One region of the Chryseobacterium sp. MYb264 genome, then DNA from elsewhere that is predicted to be linked to it. Evidence: riboswitches for the same ligand, from Rfam matches in the RefSeq annotation. Region 1 holds a riboswitch; each other region holds the start of a gene.

The links. Region 1 has a riboswitch for S-adenosylmethionine ahead of VUJ46_RS16985 (SusC/RagA family TonB-linked outer membrane protein). Riboswitches for the same ligand answer to the same signal wherever they lie in the genome.
Region 2: it holds a riboswitch for S-adenosylmethionine, as region 1 does, so the genes downstream of both, VUJ46_RS17850 (alpha/beta fold hydrolase) here and VUJ46_RS16985 (SusC/RagA family TonB-linked outer membrane protein) in region 1, are expected to answer to the same signal.
Region 3: it holds a riboswitch for S-adenosylmethionine, as region 1 does, so the genes downstream of both, VUJ46_RS14270 (TonB-dependent receptor plug domain-containing protein) here and VUJ46_RS16985 (SusC/RagA family TonB-linked outer membrane protein) in region 1, are expected to answer to the same signal.

The regions. Positions count from the first base shown of each region.
Region 1 is NZ_CP142422.1:3,912,011-3,919,014, reverse strand. It holds gene VUJ46_RS16990 (RagB/SusD family nutrient uptake outer membrane protein) at 1-633, opposite strand, end outside; gene VUJ46_RS16985 (SusC/RagA family TonB-linked outer membrane protein) at 650-3,559, opposite strand; SAM riboswitch class I at 3,643-3,740, opposite strand; gene VUJ46_RS16980 (type II 3-dehydroquinate dehydratase) at 4,140-4,547, shown strand; gene pckA (phosphoenolpyruvate carboxykinase (ATP)) at 4,675-6,294, opposite strand; gene VUJ46_RS16970 (GYDIA family GHMP kinase) at 6,423-7,004, opposite strand, start outside.
Region 2 is NZ_CP142422.1:4,090,882-4,097,885, reverse strand. It holds gene VUJ46_RS17865 (homocysteine S-methyltransferase family protein) at 1-178, opposite strand, end outside; gene VUJ46_RS17860 (O-succinylhomoserine sulfhydrylase) at 365-1,564, opposite strand; gene VUJ46_RS17855 (ACT domain-containing protein) at 1,694-3,232, opposite strand; gene VUJ46_RS17850 (alpha/beta fold hydrolase) at 3,229-4,200, opposite strand; SAM riboswitch class I at 4,238-4,345, opposite strand; gene VUJ46_RS17845 (MGH1-like glycoside hydrolase domain-containing protein) at 4,534-7,004, shown strand, end outside.
Region 3 is NZ_CP142422.1:3,306,440-3,313,443, forward strand. It holds gene VUJ46_RS14265 (APC family permease) at 1-1,051, opposite strand, end outside; gene VUJ46_RS14270 (TonB-dependent receptor plug domain-containing protein) at 1,056-3,506, opposite strand; SAM riboswitch class I at 3,602-3,708, opposite strand; gene VUJ46_RS14275 (alpha-amylase family glycosyl hydrolase) at 4,084-6,921, opposite strand.

The DNA of each region.
Region 1 (7,004 bases):
CTGAAGTAATTGATCAGCATCTGTTAAATCACTTTTAATCAGCGTATAAATTTCTTCTAAAGTCGCTCTTTTATTGGGCTTAGATTCAGTAGTTGTAGGTTCTGTATAAATCGGAGCCGTTAAAGCCGTTTTATCTTTTAAATAACTAAACTGATAAAAACTCGCCAAATTCAGATAACAAAAAGCTCGAAGCGTCTTTGCCTGACCTTTTACCTGATCTTTTTTTGCCTGACTTCCCTCTGCGGCATCAATTCTGGTAATCACATTATTCATGTTGTTGATGGTAGAATACAGCAAACTCCAGATGAAAAGTGCACGACTTCCTGTATTATTGCTCAAGTCTGAAAATGTATAAGCCGTTGGAAAACCATATTTATTGGTTAAAACTGCTACATCACTTCCCATTGCGTCACTCGTTCTCAACACGGTTGAATATCCGATGTTGGAATATGTTGTACCATCATCATTAAATTTCGCCCAAGTTCCATTGATTACTGTTTCGGCATTATCAGCCGTTTTAAAAACTTCTGCTTCGTTAGCCTGATTGGTTGGTGCCGTTTCCAGTTCGCTTTCACAGCTTGCCAGAGATAAGGTCGCGATAATGGCAAAAGATAGATATTTTATTTTTTTCATTGTTTTAATTTTAAGTTTAAAGCGTCGCCTGAAGTCCGAAAGTGATGGTTCTCATCGCCGGATATCTGTAATACGTTGTTCCGTCTAAAGATTGCTCAGGATCCATTCCTTTATGTTTGTAAAACGTGAGTAAATTTTCTCCCTGAACATAAACTCTAAAGTTTTTCAAGCCTAATTTTTCAAAATAATTCGATGGAAGCGTATATCCGATGCTCACATTTTTCAATCTTGCATAGGTTGCAGAATATAAAAATCTCGATGAGGTTGAAGTCCAGTTATTGGTCGTCGTGCTCAAAATCGGAACATCCGTATTTGTATTTTCAGGTGTCCATCTGTTGACCATTTCGGCGCTCCATGCACGTCCTGCCAAATTCCCGTTGGACATGATGGATGTATAATCGGTATCCAAAATCTTTCCTCCTAATCTGAAAGTCAGTAAAGCTGAAAGGTCGAAGTTTTTATAATTCAAACTTGTCGTTAATCCACCCATTAATTTAGGAAGTGCCGAACCCTGAATTTCTCTTGCTGCTTTAGCATATTCAGAAGTTGTACCTTCTACCGTTTGTCCGTTGGCATCTGTTGTAATGGTTTTCCATAAAGGTTTTCCATTAGTCGGATCCACGCCTACCCAAGTCGGAAGATAGAAATCGTATACTGAACCACCTACAGTTAATAATTTTGTGCCACTGATGATAGAAGGCTGAGGCAGTTTTGTGATCTTGTTGTTTAATGTACTTAAATTTACATCAACATTCCATTGAAAATCGTCGGTTTTCACAGGTGTTGTGAATAATGAAAATTCAAAGCCGGTATTCTGCATCGTTCCGATATTGGCCTGAAATCCTGTAAATCCTAAAGACGGAGCTAACGGCATTTCAAAAAGCAAATCCTGACTTTCACGCTTGAAATATTCTACATTACCTTTAATTCTGTTGTTCAGAATCGCAAATTCAAGTCCTATATTTAAATTAAGATTCGTTTCCCATTTCAAATTTGGTGTCGGAAGACTGCTTGCAACGGTTCCCGCTTCTCCTAAATTGTTGTAAAATCGATATAAACTCTGATAAGCATAATAGGTTTTAAGCTTGTCATTTCCCTGACCTCCGTAACTTGCACGTAGTGTCAGCTGATTGAATATATTTAAATCTTTAATAAAATTTTCACTCGACGCTTTCCACGAACCACCTACAGACCAGAAAGTTCCCCAACGGTTATCTTGAGAGAATCTCGAAGAAGCATCTGACCTTACCGATCCGGAAATGAAATATTTATTCTGATAATCGTATTCTGCTTTACCTAAGAAACTTAGCAATCCCAACTGATCGCTGTTTCCCGTGAAACCGCCAAATAAAGCCGCTGCATCTGGTTCGTAATAATAAGGAAGTGAAAACTGAGATCTGTTTCCTGAAATCGTTTGATATTCATAATGATAAAACTCCTGCCCTGCCAATAAATTCACATGATGCTGACCAAATTTTTTATCGTACGTTAAAATATTACTTGTGGTATAAGAAAGCGTTCTCGAATTTGTTTTCGTAACAGAACCTCCAATTTCAGTTCCTTGTCCTAACAAAGAATTGGTATAATAATGTCCGTTATAATTCACCAAATCAACTGAAAAACTGGTCTTAAATTTCAATTCAGGCAAAAACGTAAACTCAGCAAAACCTTTTCCTGAAAAGTTATCTTCTCTGTTTTCGTTTTTATCTAAAGGTAAAGTTGCTGCTAAATTCTGATTTTGCAAGGCGCTGGTTGGTCTGTATTTTCCGAAATCATAAATATAATTTCCTCCTGCATCAAGTTTATAACTTCCATCGGTATTTCTTTCATAGTAAGGATAAAATGAAGGAATGATACGCCCGACGTTAATAATATTTTCAGAACTTGAATCCGAAGAAGCCGGAGCCAATTGCACGCTGTTGGTAAAGCTTAAATTCGCACCAACATTTAGCCATTTTTTAACTTCAGAATTTAATTTTAATCTTGTACTGTACTTTTTGAAACCAGACTCTATGGCAATTCCTTTATCATCAAGATAACCTAACGAGAAATAGTAATTACTCTTTTCGTTTCCGCCACTGAAATCCAAATCAACCTGATTTCTAGAAGCCACACGCTGAAGAACATCCGCCCAATTGTCGTTCCACAAAGCTTTTGCACCTGCCAACAATTTTCCGTCTGTTCCTACAGGTTTTGCAAAACTGGCTCCGTAAGGATTGATTCCCAAAGCATTCACCAAACCGTCTGTTGCCATCTGAGCTGCCTGCTGTGGAGCAATATTATTCGCAACATAGCCGTTTCTCATGGCCTCCCAATACAATTCAAAATACTGATCGGTATTTACCTGTGCATAATCTTTTACCGCTCTCGAAGAAAAACCCTGACTGATATTAAAATTGATCTTTGATTCTCCTTTTTTACCCGATTTTGTGGTGATGATGATTACCCCGTTTGCTCCTCTTGAACCATACAAAGCACTTGCAGAAGCATCTTTAAGCACACTCATCGATTCAATATCATTTGGGCTGATGGTGTTGATATTTCCGTCAAAAGGAAGTCCGTCTACCACATACAAAGGATCGCTTGAAGCACTTACAGAACCAATCCCGCGAATACGAACCGAAGCCACAGACCCTGGTTGCCCAGAAGCACTTACCGCCTGAAGCCCGGGAACCTGACCTTCCAACGCTTTTGTAATATTGGTAACAGGTCTGTTATTGATTTTATCACTGGAAATTGTGGAAACCGAACCTGTATAGCTGTTTCTTTTCGCTTTTCCATAAGCCACAACAACTACTTCGTCTATCTCTTTTTCCTTCAGGGTATCTTTTTTTATTTCCTGACCTTGTACTCCGATAATTCCCAGGAAAAATACCGCGACAGGTGGAATCCAAATCTTAGAATTAAATGAATTTTTATTAATCATAATCAATTTTGTTTAACATTAATTAAAAATCAACCTTTTACAAAAAAGACAACAACAAGCACCAATAAATATGATTAAATTATTGCTTATCTTTCCTTTTTAAGGCTGAATGTAACACCTTGCCTCACGCAGGTTGTTAAGATTTCACAGGGTCAGTTCCCTCCATCTTTCTTTATAAGCCGATCGAAATATGTTTGCAAATCTAAAAACAAATAGTCTACAAAACAAGTAGACTTTAAAATTTTTGATTATAATTTTATGAAAATTATGTTAAATTTATTTTAAAAACCTTCAAAATAGACAGTTATATAAATTGTTAAATTTTTAAATATGAGAAATATCATTAAAAATAATGTAATGAATGAAATTGCTTTTAAAGCTACACTATACGTAAAATGTAATCCATACGATCCTCGTCACTTCAAGTAGATTTTTGAAAAAAATCGTATCGAGAAGTTTTGTTGCGAAGTCGAATTTTGGCTTTAGAATATCGGTTCTCGATACATTTTTCTCCGCTGCGCTGCGAAAAATACTCGAACTGACGGAGCGGAAATTCAAAAAAAGTTTTTAATTTTATGATATGAAAATTTTAATTGTAAACGGTCCTAATCTTAATCTGTTAGGTACCCGAGAACCTGAAATTTACGGAACGGTAACGATGGAGGATTATTTACAGAAATTACAATCTGAATTTCCTATCCATGAAATATCTTATTATCAATCAAATATTGAAGGTGAATTGATTAACCGTCTTCAGAAAGATGATTTTGATGCTTTGGTGATTAATCCGGGAGCGTTTACTCATTATTCTTATGCTATTACCGATTGTTTAAAGAATATTCAGAAGCAGAAAATTGAAGTTCACATTAGTAATATTTACAAGAGAGAAGAATTTCGTCAGAAGTCGGTAACGGCAGCAAATTCTGATGCGGTTTTATCCGGTTTTGGAATGAATGGATATCGATTGGCAATTTTGAGTTTGAAGTAATTTATGCTTTGAGAAGCTCAGCATGATATTACTAATACTATCTTTTGTATTTGTAATTAGTCATACAATACCTTTCAACGCAGCTAAAAGCATAAAAAAAGCCTCATCAATGATGAGGCTTCCTAATTTAGTTAATTGCTTGTTCCTGTAACTGAGGACCTGAAGCGATAAGCTTTTTGCCCTCTTCGGTGTTACAATATTGTTCAAAGTTTTTGATATATCTTGAAGCTAAGTCTTTCGCTTTTTCTTCCCATTCAGAAACTTCGTTATATGTATTTCTTGGATCTAGAATGCCTTCAGAAACGTTTGGCAATTCTGTAGGAACTTCAAGATTCATAATTGGAATTCTTGTTTTCGGAGCATTTTCAATAGATCCATCGATGATGGAATCAATGATCGCTCTTGTGTCTTTTAGAGAAATTCTTTTTCCTGTTCCGTTCCAACCTGTGTTTACCAGATACGCTTTAGCGCCGTGTTCTTTCATTTTACCGATCAATGTTTTTGAATACATTGTTGGGTGCAATGTTAAGAATGCCTCACCAAATGCCGGCGAAAATGAAGGTTGAGGTTCTGTAATTCCTCTTTCTGTTCCGGCTAACTTTGAAGTATACCCACAAAGGAAGTGGTACTGTGCCTGATCTTCATCCAAAATAGAAACCGGAGGCAATACGCCGAAAGCATCTGCAGAAAGATAAACGATCTTGCTCGCGTGTCCTGCTTTTGAAGGCAAAACAATTTTATTAATATTGTAAATAGGATAAGAAACTCTCGTGTTTTCTGTGATAGATCCGTCTGTATAATCAGCAATTCCGTCATGAACTACTACGTTTTCAAGAAGCGCATCTCTTTTAATTGCTCGGAAAATATCCGGCTCTTTTTCTTCTGAAAGGTCAATTACTTTTGCATAGCAACCTCCTTCATAATTGAATACTCCATTGTTGTCCCAACCATGCTCATCATCACCGATCAGATATCTTTTCGGATCTGCAGACAAAGTGGTTTTCCCTGTTCCTGAAAGACCGAAGAAAAGAGCAACATCTCCTTCTTCACCTACGTTTGCAGAACAGTGCATAGAAGCCATCCCTTTCAAAGGAAGGTAATAATTCATCATGGCAAACATTCCTTTCTTCATTTCTCCACCATACCAGGTTCCTCCAATGATCTGAAGCTTTTCGGTAAGGTTGAACATCACGAAGTTTTCAGAGTTTAATCCTTGCTCTTCCCAGTTCGGATTTGTCGTTTTAGATCCATTGATGACTGTAAAATCAGGTTCTCCAAAGCTTTCCAACTCATAATGAGAAGGACGGATGAACATATTCGTAACGAAATGCGCCTGCCACGCTACTTCAACGATGAACCTTACTTTTAATCTCGTGTCTGTATTCGTTCCGCAGAATGCATCTACCACATAGATTTTTTTTGCACCAGAAAGCTGGTTCAGCACTAAGTCTTTACAAGACTGGAAAATTTCCGGAGAGGTTGGCAAGTTTACTTTACCGTCCCAAAAAATCGTGTCTTTTGTAACATCATCCTGAACAATAAACCTGTCTTTAGGTGAACGACCTGTGAAAATTCCTGTTTTTACTGATACTGCACCAGATTCCGTAAGCTCAGCTTTCTCAAAGCCTTGATTTTCAGAAGAAACTTCAGCCTGATATAATTCTTCATACGAAGGATTATAAATGACCTCATAACTTCCTTTAATCCCTAGTTTTTCTAAATCCTGGATGATTTTAGCGTGTTTCATTTTACTTATATTTTCTATTTCAATATTAGGGTTCAACAAAATTAATATTAATTAATTGTTAAAAGTGATTTAAATATAATGATATAAGTCAGAATGGCAAATAAAAAAACAAGTTTATAACAAACTGATTACAAACTAATTAAATCTTTCCAATTGAAAATTGTGCGAAAACCTTTCTCCCAAAAATAGTCCTCAAAGCCATCAAATTTTGAGCTCATGACAAAATCTCCACCCCAAGCTCCCAAACTTTTCACAAAAACGGGGATGTCCTCAAAGAAACGCTCTCTAACTGTAGGAATTTCAAGGAATTTCGAAATTTGTTGCTCATGAATTAACATTAGTTCAGAAAAATTTTCCAATTCGTTACATACTAAAATATTTCTTGTAAGATTCGAAAATTCATCAACCAATTTTTGAGACTTTGTTTTAGACTTGTAAAAATTGATTCCTTCACGGCTATCCTGCTTCTGATTTAAATGAATAAAAATAAGTTCATCTTTAAAAGAAGGTTTGAAATTCGTCCTTTCATATGTAATCTCAGGTTTGCTTTGAAACAGCACTGCAGATTTCTCTTTTGCCACCGCAATATCGTATCCGCTGCCGCCTAAACTGATTGAATTTAAATAAAAAGGATCAATCTCCGCCCATTCCGCAAGATTGGTCATCAGCGTAGAACTGCTTCCCAAACCGTAATCTGCAGGAAACTGAAG
Region 2 (7,004 bases), 180 kb from region 1:
GTTGCGTTAACGACAGTAAATCATTATTTCCCTTCACAGGATGTTCCCAATCTTTGAAACGCTCGCCACGGTAATCTTCTTCCTCAAATTTATATCGCTGAAGCATCGTTCCCATCGCACCGTCCAGAATTAAAATTCTTTCGGATAATGCTTTATATAATTGTTCTGAATTTTTCATTGTATGTTTCGGCTAAAGCCAATTTTTTATTTCGTTATTCTGAATCCTTGTCAAGGTTTGAAACCTTGACAAGGATTTTTTTTGCGTCGAATCTTCGCAGCCCGACTTGAACGGAGCTCTTTTTGCAGGAGCGAAGCGGAGGCAAAAAAGCGGGAGTGGAAGGCGGATAAAGCTGCCCAAATTAATTTAATCCAATGCTTGTTTTAAATCCGCGATAATATCATCCACATTTTCTAAACCAACGGAACAACGAACCAAACCAGCTGTAATTCCTACTTCATTTCTTTCATCATCAGACAATTTGGAATGCGTTGTAGAAGCCGGATGCGTAACAATCGTTCTCGTATCGCCGAGGTTGGCAGAAAGCGAACACATTTTAATTTTATCTAAAAAGTTTCTTCCGCCTTCAATTCCGCCTTTGATTTCGAATGCGACGATGTTTCCGCCTAATTTCATCTGTTTTTTAGCGACTTCATAACTTGGATGTGATGGCAGGAAAGGATATTTCACCAATTCTACATTCGGGTGACCTTCTAAAAACCCGGCTACTTTTAAAGCATTTTCACAATGTTTTTCAACACGGATTGCTAAAGTTTCCAAACTTTTTGACAAGACCCAAGCATTGAAAGGTGACATTGCCGGACCTGTATTTCTTGCAAAAAGATAAATTTCACGAATTAAATCTTCTCTACCGACTGCTACACCACCTAAAACACGACCTTGACCGTCTATCAACTTTGTTGCAGAATGCACTACAATATCTGCTCCGTATTTTATAGGTTGTTGCAAATATGGTGTCGCAAAACAGTTATCCACAATGAAAATCAGGTTATGTTTTTTAGCAATTTGTCCGAAAAATTCTAAATCTAACACCTCAATCGCAGGATTTGTAGGTGTCTCCAGATATAAAATTTTTGTATTCGGCTGAATATATTTTTCAACATTTTCAGCGTCTTCCGCTTTGAAATAGGTTGTTTCAATATTCCATTTTGGGAAATATTTTGTGAACAACGTGTGCGTAGATCCGAAAACCGACTGACAGCTTACGATATGATCACCTGCATTTAACAAAGTCGCAAACGTTGAATAAATCGCTGCCATTCCTGTTGCAAAAGCATATCCTGCTTCTGCGCCTTCCATTTTAGCAATTTTATCGGTGAATTCCGTTACATTCGGATTGGAAAAACGGCTGTATAAATTCTTTGGTTTTTCTTCTGCAAAACTCGCTCTCATATCTTCTGCATCCTGAAAAATAAAGCTGGATGTTAAATACAAAGGCGTTGAATGCTCATCAAACTGAGTTCTTTCGGTTTGGGTTCTGATCGCAAGTGTTTCAAAATTTGAAAGTTGCTCATTGTTAGTTTCTGGTTGAAAATTTTCGCTCATAAACTTTTGTATATTTAAATCTAACAGTTTAGCAATTTAACAATGGAATGCTTCGACAAGCTCAGCATGACAATAGTAATTATTATTGGTAAACTGTTATATTATTAAATTGTTATATTAATATTATTATTATTTCGTTTCGCTTACTCTTAAAATATCTCCGAAAACTCCTCTTGCCGTTACCTGCGCTCCGGCTCCGGCTCCCATGATGACGATTGGATTTTCGCCATAACTTTCCGTATAAATTTCGAAGATGGAATCTGAACCTTTTAACTGTCCTAAAGCGGAAGTTGCAGGAACGGAAATCAGTTTAACATCAAGCTCGCCTTTCTCTTTCTGTAAATCTCCGTGAAGATCTCCAACATATCTTAAGACATGACCAGGCTCTTGGTTTCCCTTAATTTTTTCATATTCTTCATCTAATTCTTCCAATCTTGAAAGGAATTCTGATTTTGAAACGGAAAGTAAATTTTCCGGAACCAAATTCTGAATGTTGATATCTTCAAACTCATTAATCAGATCTAATTCTCTTGCCAAAATCAATAATTTTCTGGCGACGTCATTTCCTGACAAATCTTCTCTTGGATCCGGTTCTGTGTATCCTTTTTCCAACGCTTCATTGATGATTGTGGAAAACTTATCATCCCTCAACGAAAAATTATTGAAAACATAACTCAATGTTCCTGAGAAAACGCCTTTAATTCTTGTGATATTTTCTCCTGAAAGGTGTAGCAATTTAATCGTATCAATTAACGGTAAACCTGCACCAACATTGGTTTCGTATAGATATTTCTTTTTATTCTTCTCTAAAGATTTTCTTAAGTTTCTATACGTGGCAATCGGCAACGTATTGTAAATTTTGTTGGAAGAAACGATATCAAAACCGTTATCCACAAACGCATCATAATGCTTCACAAAATCTTTACTGGCCGTATTATCTACCATCACCAGATTTTCCAGATGATGTTCTTTTGCATACCCGATCAGGCTTTCAATACTGGAATTGGTTTGAGAATAATTTACTTTCTGTCTCCAGTCGCTTCCAAAACCGCCTTTGTTCAAAGCCATTTTCTTTGAATTTGCAATGGCTACGATTTTCAGTTGTAATCTTTTACGCTTGAGAATATCGTGCTCTGAATCTAAAATCTGTTCCACCAAAGTTCCGCCCACATTTCCATGCCCGATTAAGGCTAAATGAACGACTTTCGGTTTTCCGTAAATTTCTGTTTCAACAATATTTTTTGCAATTTCCGTCTGGTTATCGGTTACCACGATATTTACCCTTCCCGCCGAAGCAATTTGATTCAACAAAAGCGGAAATATTTTATTTCTCTGAAGTTCAGAAAGTATTTTGCTATAATTTTCCGAAACGAAGCCAATGACTGCAACATTACTAATGTTATAAATATTGCTTACTGCCCCGTTCGATTTTTCTTTTTTAAACTCTTCCTGCAGCACACGCACTGCATCTTCCGCATCTTTTTCATCTACCAAAACAGAAATTCCATTTTCAATAGCCTGCTGGGAAATTACACCCACACTTATTCCTTCTTCATTTAATACTTTGAAAATTCGGGAATCAATTCCGATATGTCCCAAAAAGTCTTTCCCTTCAAAATTTACCAGCGCTTTATTTCGATAAATGTTTATTGTATCTGATGTTGTCATATATTCAGAATAGGTTTTATGATATTATTTAATTGTTTATATTCCATTAAAAAGGCGTCGTGCCCATGAATTGAGGTGATCTCGTGATAGAAAACATTTTCCTTTTTCTCTTTCAGCTTTTCAAAGCACATTCGGATTTCAGAAGCCGGGAAAAACAAATCTGTATCTACAGAGATCATGTGCATTCGTGCCTGAATTTTTTCCAGTTGAGATTCATCAACATTAATATTCATCAGCAAATGATTCATCAGTTGATAAGCTTTTAAACTAAATCTATCGTTTAAAGCATTTCCGTGATAAACCAGCCAATCTTCCGACTCCAATCTTTGTTTTTCCTGATTGTATTTATTTTGAAATCTATCATTTAACGATTCCGGCGTTCGGTAGCACAACATCGCATGAATTCTCGCTTTTTGTAAAGGTTCATCTTTTTGATTTAATAAAAATTTCTGAACCAGACATTGTGCATGAAGCCAATCATGGGTTTTATAATCACAGGCAATAGGAATGAAAATTTCGGCAAGATGTGGTTGTTTTACCAACATTTCCCAACCGATTGCACCTCCTAAAGAACCTCCAATAATGGCGTATAAACTTGTAATATGTAAACTTTCAAGCCCTTGTAAAAAGATATTGGCAATATCTGAAGGCGTGAAATCTTCGTATTCATCAATTAAAAAATCATCAAATCCGTTTCCGGGAATATTGAAACACAGAACTGTATATTTATTAGTATCGATTACCTGATTTTCACCAATCAATTGTTTCCACCAGCCTTTTTCTCCGGCTACGTCTGAATTTCCGGTTAAAGCATGATTTACTAAAATGATGGGTGCTGAAAATAAGTCTTTCCCGAAAAGCTGATAGCTCAACGAGATATGATATTCCTTACCGGAATTTGTTTGATACGAAAGATTAATATAGTTTAGTTCTGTTTTCAATTCTATTATACTTTTTGATAATATCATTGAAAATGCCACAGGAAATGGCTGAAAAAAGATTCAGTAGTTATCTGTCCAAAATAATTTTGGTAGAACGTAGCACCTTCTTCGCTTTCGCAAAGGGTTGCTAAGGTTTCACAGGGTCTAATCCCTCAACCTTTCTTGATAACATTTTCAATATTTGAATGATCGAATAGTGCAAAGGTATAACATTTCTTTTAAATATTTATAAAAATTTAATTTAATATTAGAAACACAGATAAATACAAGGTTTTCAAAGCAATGTTAACTATTTTTCAGATTCGTAAAGTTGGAATTTTTTATCAAAAAAACTAACTTCGTATGGAAAATTGATGAAATATGATTGCCGAAAAACAAAGATTACAAGATACAAACTGGAAAAACTGGGGACCATACGTAAGCAACCGACAATGGGGAAATGTACGTGAGGATTACAGTTCCAACGGCGACGCATGGAATTTCGCCAATCATAATACCGCAGAAAGCTACGCCTATCGTTGGGGCGAAGAAGGCATTGCGGGAATCTCTGATGTGAAGCAGCTTTTCTGTTTTGCACTTTCCTTTTGGAACAAGAAGGATAAAAGGGTAAAAGAGCGTTTCTTCGGGCTCAGCAACCCTCAGGGAAATCACGGAGAGGACATTAAGGAAATTTTTTATTATCTGGATAATACGCCTACGCACAGCTATATGAAGCTGGTGTATAAATATCCTATCAATGCATTTCCTTATGATGAAATCCGTGCTGAAAATGCCAGAAGAAGCAAAAAAGAACCAGAATACGAAATCATCGACACCGGAATTTTTGACAACGATGAATATTTCGATATTTTTATTGAATATGCGAAAGCTGACCATAATGATATTTTAGTTCGCGTTACGGTTTGTAACAGAAGTCAGATTGATGCGCCAATTGTAGTAATTCCTACGGTTTGGTTCAGAAATAACTGGAAATGGGGGTACAATACTTACCAAGGGCGAACGAATGCTTCTCACGATGGCTGTATAGATATTAACCATGATAGTATTTCAATTAAAAAGTTTTATTCGAGAACTCAGAATTCGGAAAGTGCTTTCTGTGATAATGAAACGAATTCACCCAAATTGTATGGCGCTCCATATCCTGGAAACACCTATTATAAAGACGGAATCAACGATTATATTACCTACGGAAGCAATACCGTAAATCCTGAAAAAAATGGTTCAAAAGCATCTTTCATCGTGGATGATATGATTGGTGCCGGACAATCCAAAACTTTTGATTTCAGATTATCACCGAATGATTTAGATGACCCTTTTTATCAGTTTGATGATATTTTAAAAAACAGAATCAACGAAGCCAATGAATTTTATAATGAAATTCAGAATGACGTAACCAACGATGATGAAAGAAATGTTCAAAGACAGGCATTTGCAGGTTTACTTTGGAACAAACAATTCTATCATTATAACGTTGGAAAATGGCTGAAAGGTGACCCCAATTACGAAGCTCCGAGAGACTTCAACAATTATGTAAGAAATACAGAATGGAATCATCTTCACAATAAAGATATTATTTCTATGCCCGATAAGTGGGAGTATCCTTGGTATGCGACCTGGGATCTGGCATTCCACTGCGTTCCGTTTGCGATTATTGATGCTGAATTTGCGAAAGGACAGCTTCTTTTATTAACAAAGGAATGGTATATGCACCCGAACGGGCAGCTTCCCGCTTACGAATGGAATTTGAGTGATGTAAATCCGCCAGTTCACGCTTGGTCTTGTTTCAGGGTTTTTAAAATTGATGAAAAGCAAAACGGAAAACCCGACCTTCTGTTTTTAGAGAAAGTTTTCCAAAAACTTCTTCTGAATTTCACATGGTGGGTGAACCGAAAAGATAAAAACGGTAAAAATATTTTTGGCGGAGGTTTCCTCGGTCTCGATAATATCGGAGCATTTGACAGAAATACGGTTTTACAGGATGGGCAACATCTTGAGCAAGCCGACGGAACAAGCTGGATGGCGATGTACGCATTAAATATGATGCGAATTGCAATGGAACTCGCTCAGTATTATCAGGTTTATGAAGATATGGCAATTAAATTTTTTGAACATTATCTTTATATTGCCGAAGCCATGGAAAATCTGGGTGACGGAAAAGAAGGTCTTTGGAACGAAGAAGACGGTTTTTTCTATGATGTGCTTCAGCTTGGAAATGGAGAAAGTGTTTCTTTAAGGCTGAGAAGTATTGTAGGATTGATTCCAATGTTTGCGGTAGAAATTGTAGATCATCATTTACTGGAAAAAATGCCGAATTTCCAGGCAAGAATGGAATGGGTATTAAAAAATAAACCGGAACTCACCAAACTTGTTTCGCACTGGGACGAGGAAGGTCACGGAAGAAAGCATTTAATGAGTATTCTTCGTAAAAACCGTTTAACAAAGGTATTAACGAGAATGCTCGACGAGAAAGAATTTTTAAGTCAATACGGAATTCGTGCCATGTCGAAAGTGTATGAGGAAAATCCGTTTGTGTTTTCAGTTCATGGTAATGAAAATGTGGTTTATTACACGCCTGCAGAAAGTGACAGCCGCATGTTTGGCGGAAACAGCAACTGGCGCGGACCGATTTGGTTCCCCATCAACTTTTTGATTGTTGAAAGTTTACAGCGTTTTCATTTTTATTACGGCAACAGCCTGAAAGTAGAATTGCCAACCGGAAGTGGGGACAAGAGAAATCTTGATGAAGTCGCTCATAATATCAGCAACAGATTGTGCTCTATTTTCTTAAAAGATGAATTTGGACAACGACCTTTCAATGGCGGAAATGCTAA
Region 3 (7,004 bases), 610 kb from region 1:
TATACACGAAAATTTCTTTAAAACTTCCCGTTAAAATAATCAATGTAGCAATCACAGCATGAGCAAAAATAGCCCGAACCGGAATTCCTTTTTTATTTCCGACGGATAAGGATTTCCAGAGTTTATTTTCTTTGGCAAAAGCCTGAGTTAATCTTGAACCTACCCATAAATAACCGCTGATGGTAGCAATTAACTGCAAAGCAATAAATACATTCACCACTTTTCCAAAGGTATTTCCAAGCATGTTATTAGCCACTTCACCCATTACATCTTCTTTTCCTGCCATTTGGGCTACGGGCGCATGCTTCAGCATAATAAAATTCACCAGAAGATAGCAAACGGTTACGAAAACTGTTCCTACAATTAATGATTTTGGAAGATTTTTCTGAACATCTTTAATTTCTCCCGCAATATAGGAAGCAGAATTCCAGCCCGTATAAGAATAGGTCACAAAAACCAAAGATGTGGCAAAAGCAGGCAGCATCATTTCTTTTTTCCAGGAATCATCAAACAGAAGACTGTTCCCCACACTTTCCGAATTTGAAAGAAAAACACCCAAAGCAATTAAAATGATGATAAAAGCAATTTTAATGAACGTAAAAAAATTATGAAACTTACTCGAAGTTTTTAAACTAAATGACAGAGAAGCCGCCACGAGAAAAATAATGCCGATGGCAAAGCCATTTCCAAAAGAAAAATTAAACGCTGAAAGATATTTAGACATCGCCAAAGCTGCCAAAGCAACCGGAGAAGAAAAACCGATAATCAGAGAAATCCAGCTTACCAAATATCCTAAAATTGGATGATAAGTTTCTTTCAAATAAATAAAATCACCTCCGTTTCCTTTGAAATGAGAACCCAATTCGGCATAACAAAAAGCCCCGAAAAGCGCTAAAATTCCTCCAATGACCCAAAGGAGGAATATGCTGTATGTATTCGTAATATCTGCCAGCTGAAAACCCAGCGTTGTAAAAATTCCTGTTCCGATCATATTCGAAACCACAATGGCCACTGCCGTTTTCCAGCCAATCTGATGTGACGTTGAATTCATTTAATTAAAATGTAAAATTAAGCCTTCCGAAGAAATAATTTCCCAATGCTCCCATCTGAACCGGAGCATATTTGAAAACCCCATAATATGAATTTTCGTAGCTCTGAAGATCCGGAAAAACATCAAATAAATTATTGGCACCCACGGTAAGATTGATATTTTTGGTCAAATCATAGCCCACACTGATATCGGTTACTACTTTTGGTGAAAATTTCTGCACGCCTCCGAAGGGATAGCCATCTCTTGTTACCTGACCAAAATACGTATTTCTCACCAGAAAATTAAATTTACCGATTCCGTAGTTTAAGCCCAATGTTGCCTTTGTTTTAGGCGATAAGGTTTCTATGATATTGATCTGATCAGGACCGAAAAACTCGTCCTGCGGCGTTTGTAAGCCTTGTGGAAAATGAAAATCGGTGATCTTGGTTTCCGTATAATTTCCGGCAAGGTTGATATTCAGATTTCCGCCGCCCAATTTCCAGTCGTAAGAAACTACCAAATCTACCCCTTTCGTTTCAGTATCGATAGCATTGGCAAAAAATCGGGCACTTTCCACTTCATTTCCTTCACCTACGATAGCGGGATCCTGTAATCTGTCGTCTGTAATATTACTTGTGATCACAATTCTGTCTTTCACGCCGATCCAATATCCGTCTAAGGTAATAAATAGTCCTTTTGCAGGTTTCAAGGTAAATCCGACACTTCCATTTACTGAGGTTTCCTGTTTTAATTTATCAAATCCAAGAATTTCAGCCGCTCTGCTGTCGTTGTTAAAAATTCCTTTTTTCACAATTCCAACTCCGGTGGTTGAAATATCTGCGTAAGAATTATTGAAATATTGTTGCTGCAAAGATGGCGCGCGGAAACCTGTTCCTACTGCTCCACGAATAGCAAAGTTTTTAATGAATTCATATCTGAGAGCCAATTTACCATTCAGGGTATTTCCAAAATCTGAATAGTTTTCAAACCTCAGCGCCGCATCGATATTTAATTTTTTAGCTAAATCATAAGAAACATCTGCATAAACCGCTGTAGAATGTCTTGATTTGGTTAAAGCATTGTCTGTCGAAAACCCGGTGAACGATTGCGCACCACCCGCCCCTATTACATTGGCTTCGGGAGTTGTTGGCGTTACGACGTTTCCAAAAATATCATATCTGGCGTAAGAAGCCTGTTCGCCAGCTTTAATATCATATTGCTCAAATCTGAATTCTCCACCAAAAGCAAAATTGAAATTTTCAACACTTTTAGACACATCTAAATTAACGGTATTCTGAAGAAAACTATGAGCTCCCGCGTAAAAACTCGTAGGTGAATTCGCTCCTAATGAAGCATTTAACGTGTTATCCACATTGTATTTAAAGGTATTGCTCCCGAACGTATTGCTAAGATCAAATTGCCAGTCGTTCAGATTATATTTCGCTCCAACAGCATAAGAAATATCGTATACCTGAGAATTCAAAACTGCCTGAAAACCGTTGGGATAGATGGAATACACATTATTTGAAGTCTCACTAGGGAGCCTTCTGAAACCATAGCCCTGACCTTCTTTTATGCTGAAACCTCCGAACGAATAGATTTTGAAATGATCATTAAAAGGATATTCGGCATTCACAAATAACTGCGCCTGTTTAATTTTGGCATCTCCGATCTGAAAATTGAAATCATCGCGGGATAAACCTCTTTGCTTGATAATCGCATCATCAGCTGCTCTTGCTGCATCAGGATCATCAGCAAAATCATAGGCAAAATTATCTCCAAAAATATCCAGATTGTGATTCTGAGTTCTCGTGGTCTTTCCTCTTTGATTAAGCTGAAGAGATAGGTTGATATAACTTTCGTCTTTTCCCAAAGATGACCCGTAGTTCACTCCTGCCTGATACGTTTCGCCATCTCCTCTTCCTGTGATTCCATAATTCAACGTGGCAGAAGCACCGATATCTTTTTTAAGAATAATATTAATAACTCCGGCAATCGCATCCGAACCATACTGAGCCGCTGCTCCGTCTCTTAAAACCTCAATCTTTTCAATAGCAATTACAGGAATTGCACTTAAATCAGTTCCGACAGAACCATTTCCGACCGTATTCTGATAATTGACCAAAGAAGTGGTATGTCTTCTTTTTCCGTTTACCAAAACCAGAACCTGATCCGGGCCCATTCCTCTTAATGTGACTGGATCAATATGCTCGGTTCCATCCGATGCCGACTGACGAACCGCATTGAAAGACGGAATGACATAATTTAATAAATCCTGAACGGTAATTTGCGGTGAGGATTTCTGTATCTTTTCGATATTGATAATATCTACCGGAACCGGAGTTTCCAGTTTTGTTCTTTTAGTATTTCGGTTACCCACGATAACCACATCTTCAATCTGTTTTTCCCTTTCCTGTTCCTGCGCGGAAATTATAATAGCGCCAAGTAGCAATACAGATAGGCTAAGCTTTTTCATCTTTTGTTTTTTGCAAAATTAATAATCAACCCGAACGGACAACATCCGCCAACAAAGACCGTCAAGAAAATGGAATAATATTTAGAATATTGTTTCACTTATCTTCCCCCAAATTGGGTTGGAATTAGCACCATTACCTGTCTAGAAAAGGCGGTTGCTAAGGTTTCACAGGGCCAAATCCCTCCACCTTTCTTGATAAATCTAGCACAAAGGTAGACTATTAATTTCACATAGCAAAAACTTGTAATTATTCCCTTACAATCAGCTTTTCCACAATTGTGAATAAGATGTGGAAAACGTATTAATTAGCTATTAGCAAGCTGTTAGAAGCATATGAATAAGCATAAATTGAGTATTAATAAGCTCGTGGATAAAATATGAATAAGCCGTTAGTAAGGTATTAGTAAGCCGTGAATAAACTTCAATACCAATGTGGGTAACTTTGTGAATAACCTATTAAAAACGTCTTAACAACCCGTTTACAAGTATACTTTTCAACGTGGATAATATATGAATTAATAAAAAAAAGAGATCGCTAAGCGACCTCTTTACAATCATTTTCAGACTTATCCACAAGCTATTCCACTATCATTTTTTGAATCGAAACTCCCGTATCTGATTTTAAATGAACCAAATATGTTCCCGAAGGATAACCCACCTTCATCTCATGCGTTCCGTTTTCCTGAGCAAGTCTAAATGAATCCATCAGCTTACCCGTCATGTCATAGATGAAAATTTGTCCGTTTTTAGCTTTGTTATACACCAATTTGACGAAACCGCTCTTCACAGGGTTATCAGCAATCTGAAGCAGTAACCTTTGAGAACCACTTGCATCTATTGTGGATAAACTCCCCGTATAGTTTCCAAAGATCCTGAATTCGCCCGGTTGAAGCGTAATCGGAGCCGTTGTTGACGTAATATTTGAAATGGTATTATCCATTAAATTTTGCCAAGCCCCAACATAAGGAAAATACGGAACTACACTCTTCGCTGTTGTATTATAATTCGCCAACACAACCACATTTTTCATATCGTTGTTTGTCAATAGATTATCATAAACGTAAATCCTCGTTATTAAACCCTCCGGATCATTCGTTAAATTATTAGATTCTATCGTGTAGGTTTTTGATTTAAATACAGAATGCGCATTTCGGATGTTGATAATTTTCGCCCAGGTATCGTAAACCGCCTTTCTGTTGGCATCAGCTTCATATCCCAATGCAAAAGCAATCGGCTTCTCATCTGTTCTGCAGTCATTATTAACAGATCCGTCTGCACACCTGTTGATACTGAATTCATAGCCCAATTCCCCAAACTGCCAGATCATTTTCGGACCAGGAATCGTAAAGAATGTAGCACCAAAAGTTTTCATTCTGTCAAGCGCCATATTTAAGTTTTTAACATCATAAGAACCATTCACCGCACCGTAAGCAAGATTTTTAAACATCAATCTTTCCTCGTCATGACTTTCCCCATATCCTACTGCTCTCATCGATGAAAAGCCGTGAAGCTCATGATCCACTCTGTCGAAATTACTATTTTCCTTATAGCCCATTGTATTTTGGTTATAAGAACCATTCTGATTATTCCACATCATTACTCCTTTTCCTTCTGATGCCTTATAATTAGCCCACTGCTGCTCTTCCTCGTCTGTTCCCAAATGCTCGAAGATCACATAAGAATTCGGATCGATTGCCCATTGTTTATCGGCATAATCTTTAAGAATATCCACCCTATCCTGTTGATAAGCATTGGTACAGCCTTCGTCATTTTCAGAACAGTTTTGGGTAAAACCTTTTGTAAGATCCCAACGGAATCCATCAACCCTATACTCAGTTAGCCATTGTTGCAATGTTCTTTCAACGTAATATTTAGTCGAAGGACTTGTATGGTTAAAATCATTAAATACATTATAAGAATGCTTTGGAACCGTATTAAAATAAGGATTATTAGCCGCTACATCTCCGTAACCGTCGCCATCAGGATCTACATTCCAAAGTCTTACCAGGGGAGAACGACCTGTCGCATGATTGAAAGCAACATCTAAAATCACCGCAATACCGTTTTGGTGACAAACATCTACAAATTCCTTGAATTTTTCCGGCGTTCCGTAGGCTTTGTCTAAAGCATAATGAAAAGACGTATTGTATCCCCAAGACAGGTTTCCATCAAACTCCATAATCGGAAGCAATTCGATTGCATTAATATTTAATCCTTTTAAATAAGTAATTTTATTGATCAGCGACTGCCAATTTTTTTCCTGGGTAAAATCTCTTAATAACAATTCATACACCACAAGATCTTCTTTTGCCGGACGCTGGAAATTATTTACCTGCCAGTTGTAAGGCGTTTGACCTGTTTTAAACATAGAGACCTCAAAATCCTGTCCTGCAGGAAATGTTGGTAAGTTCGGATAAGTAGTCGCCGAGATCCACTGATCATCATAAGAAGATAAAATCTGTGGCGAATAAGGATCTGCCACTTTTTTCAGATCATTGGTTCTGTATTGGAAAGTATACAATTGCTGAGGAGTCAGCCCGTTTAATTCAATCCAGTATAGATCAGGATTTGTCGTATCTCTTTTCATTAAATAGACATCATTCACTGCCCAATTATTGAAACTGCCGATCACATGAACGAAGTTTTTAAAAGGCGCATACAAAGCCAACCCAACCTTAGTCTGATCCGCCGGATCATAATTAATCCCCTGTCTTATCCATCCCGGAATCGATTCAGAAACCACATCTCGCGGAACCTGCAAAGTAAACGTTGCATTTTTAGAAGAAGAACCTTCCGTCGCAATTAGTTCCATAGAAGCATCTTCTGTTACGGTATAGCTGTAAGAATACGACGAAGAAGGCGTTGTTGTAGAATTTACGACCGTTCCGTTTGCTTTTAGCTGGAAAGTTGCATTTACATTTGTTGTCGCTGTAATGTTGATTGAGTTTCCTACAGGAACCGATGTCAAGCTATTTGCAGCAGGATTAGTAAGGCTTAAACTTAAAGTCCCAACATTTACAAAGCTATCTCCCGTTTGATGCGCTCCCGTTTTATCTTTTAATAAAAAACCAAATCTTCCGATTCCGGTTCTGCCGTAAAAAGTGGTTGGTGTAAAAGTTAAAGAATAAGAATCTGTTGTGCTGTTGTAAACCAACTTGTTCGCATCGTTTGAATCTCCCCATTGTCCGTTAGTAGGACAATCCTGATCATTTTGAAAATTAGAATCCAGTGACCAGGACCAAATATAAACTGCATTATTTGAAACGCCCCAAGCAGCTTCATCGATCTGATCTCCCGGAACCGTTAAAGTAATCTGATCCGTCTCATTGAACGGATTGGGTGTAACTGTATAGCTGATCTGCCCAAAGACAAAAGCCATTATCAACAGAAATACACCGGAATAAAATTTCCTCATAAAGTTCTCTTTTTTAATTAGTATTGCACTAAAATAATTTATTTTTCAGCAAATGATTATGCTTTTAATTAAAAAAGATGAAA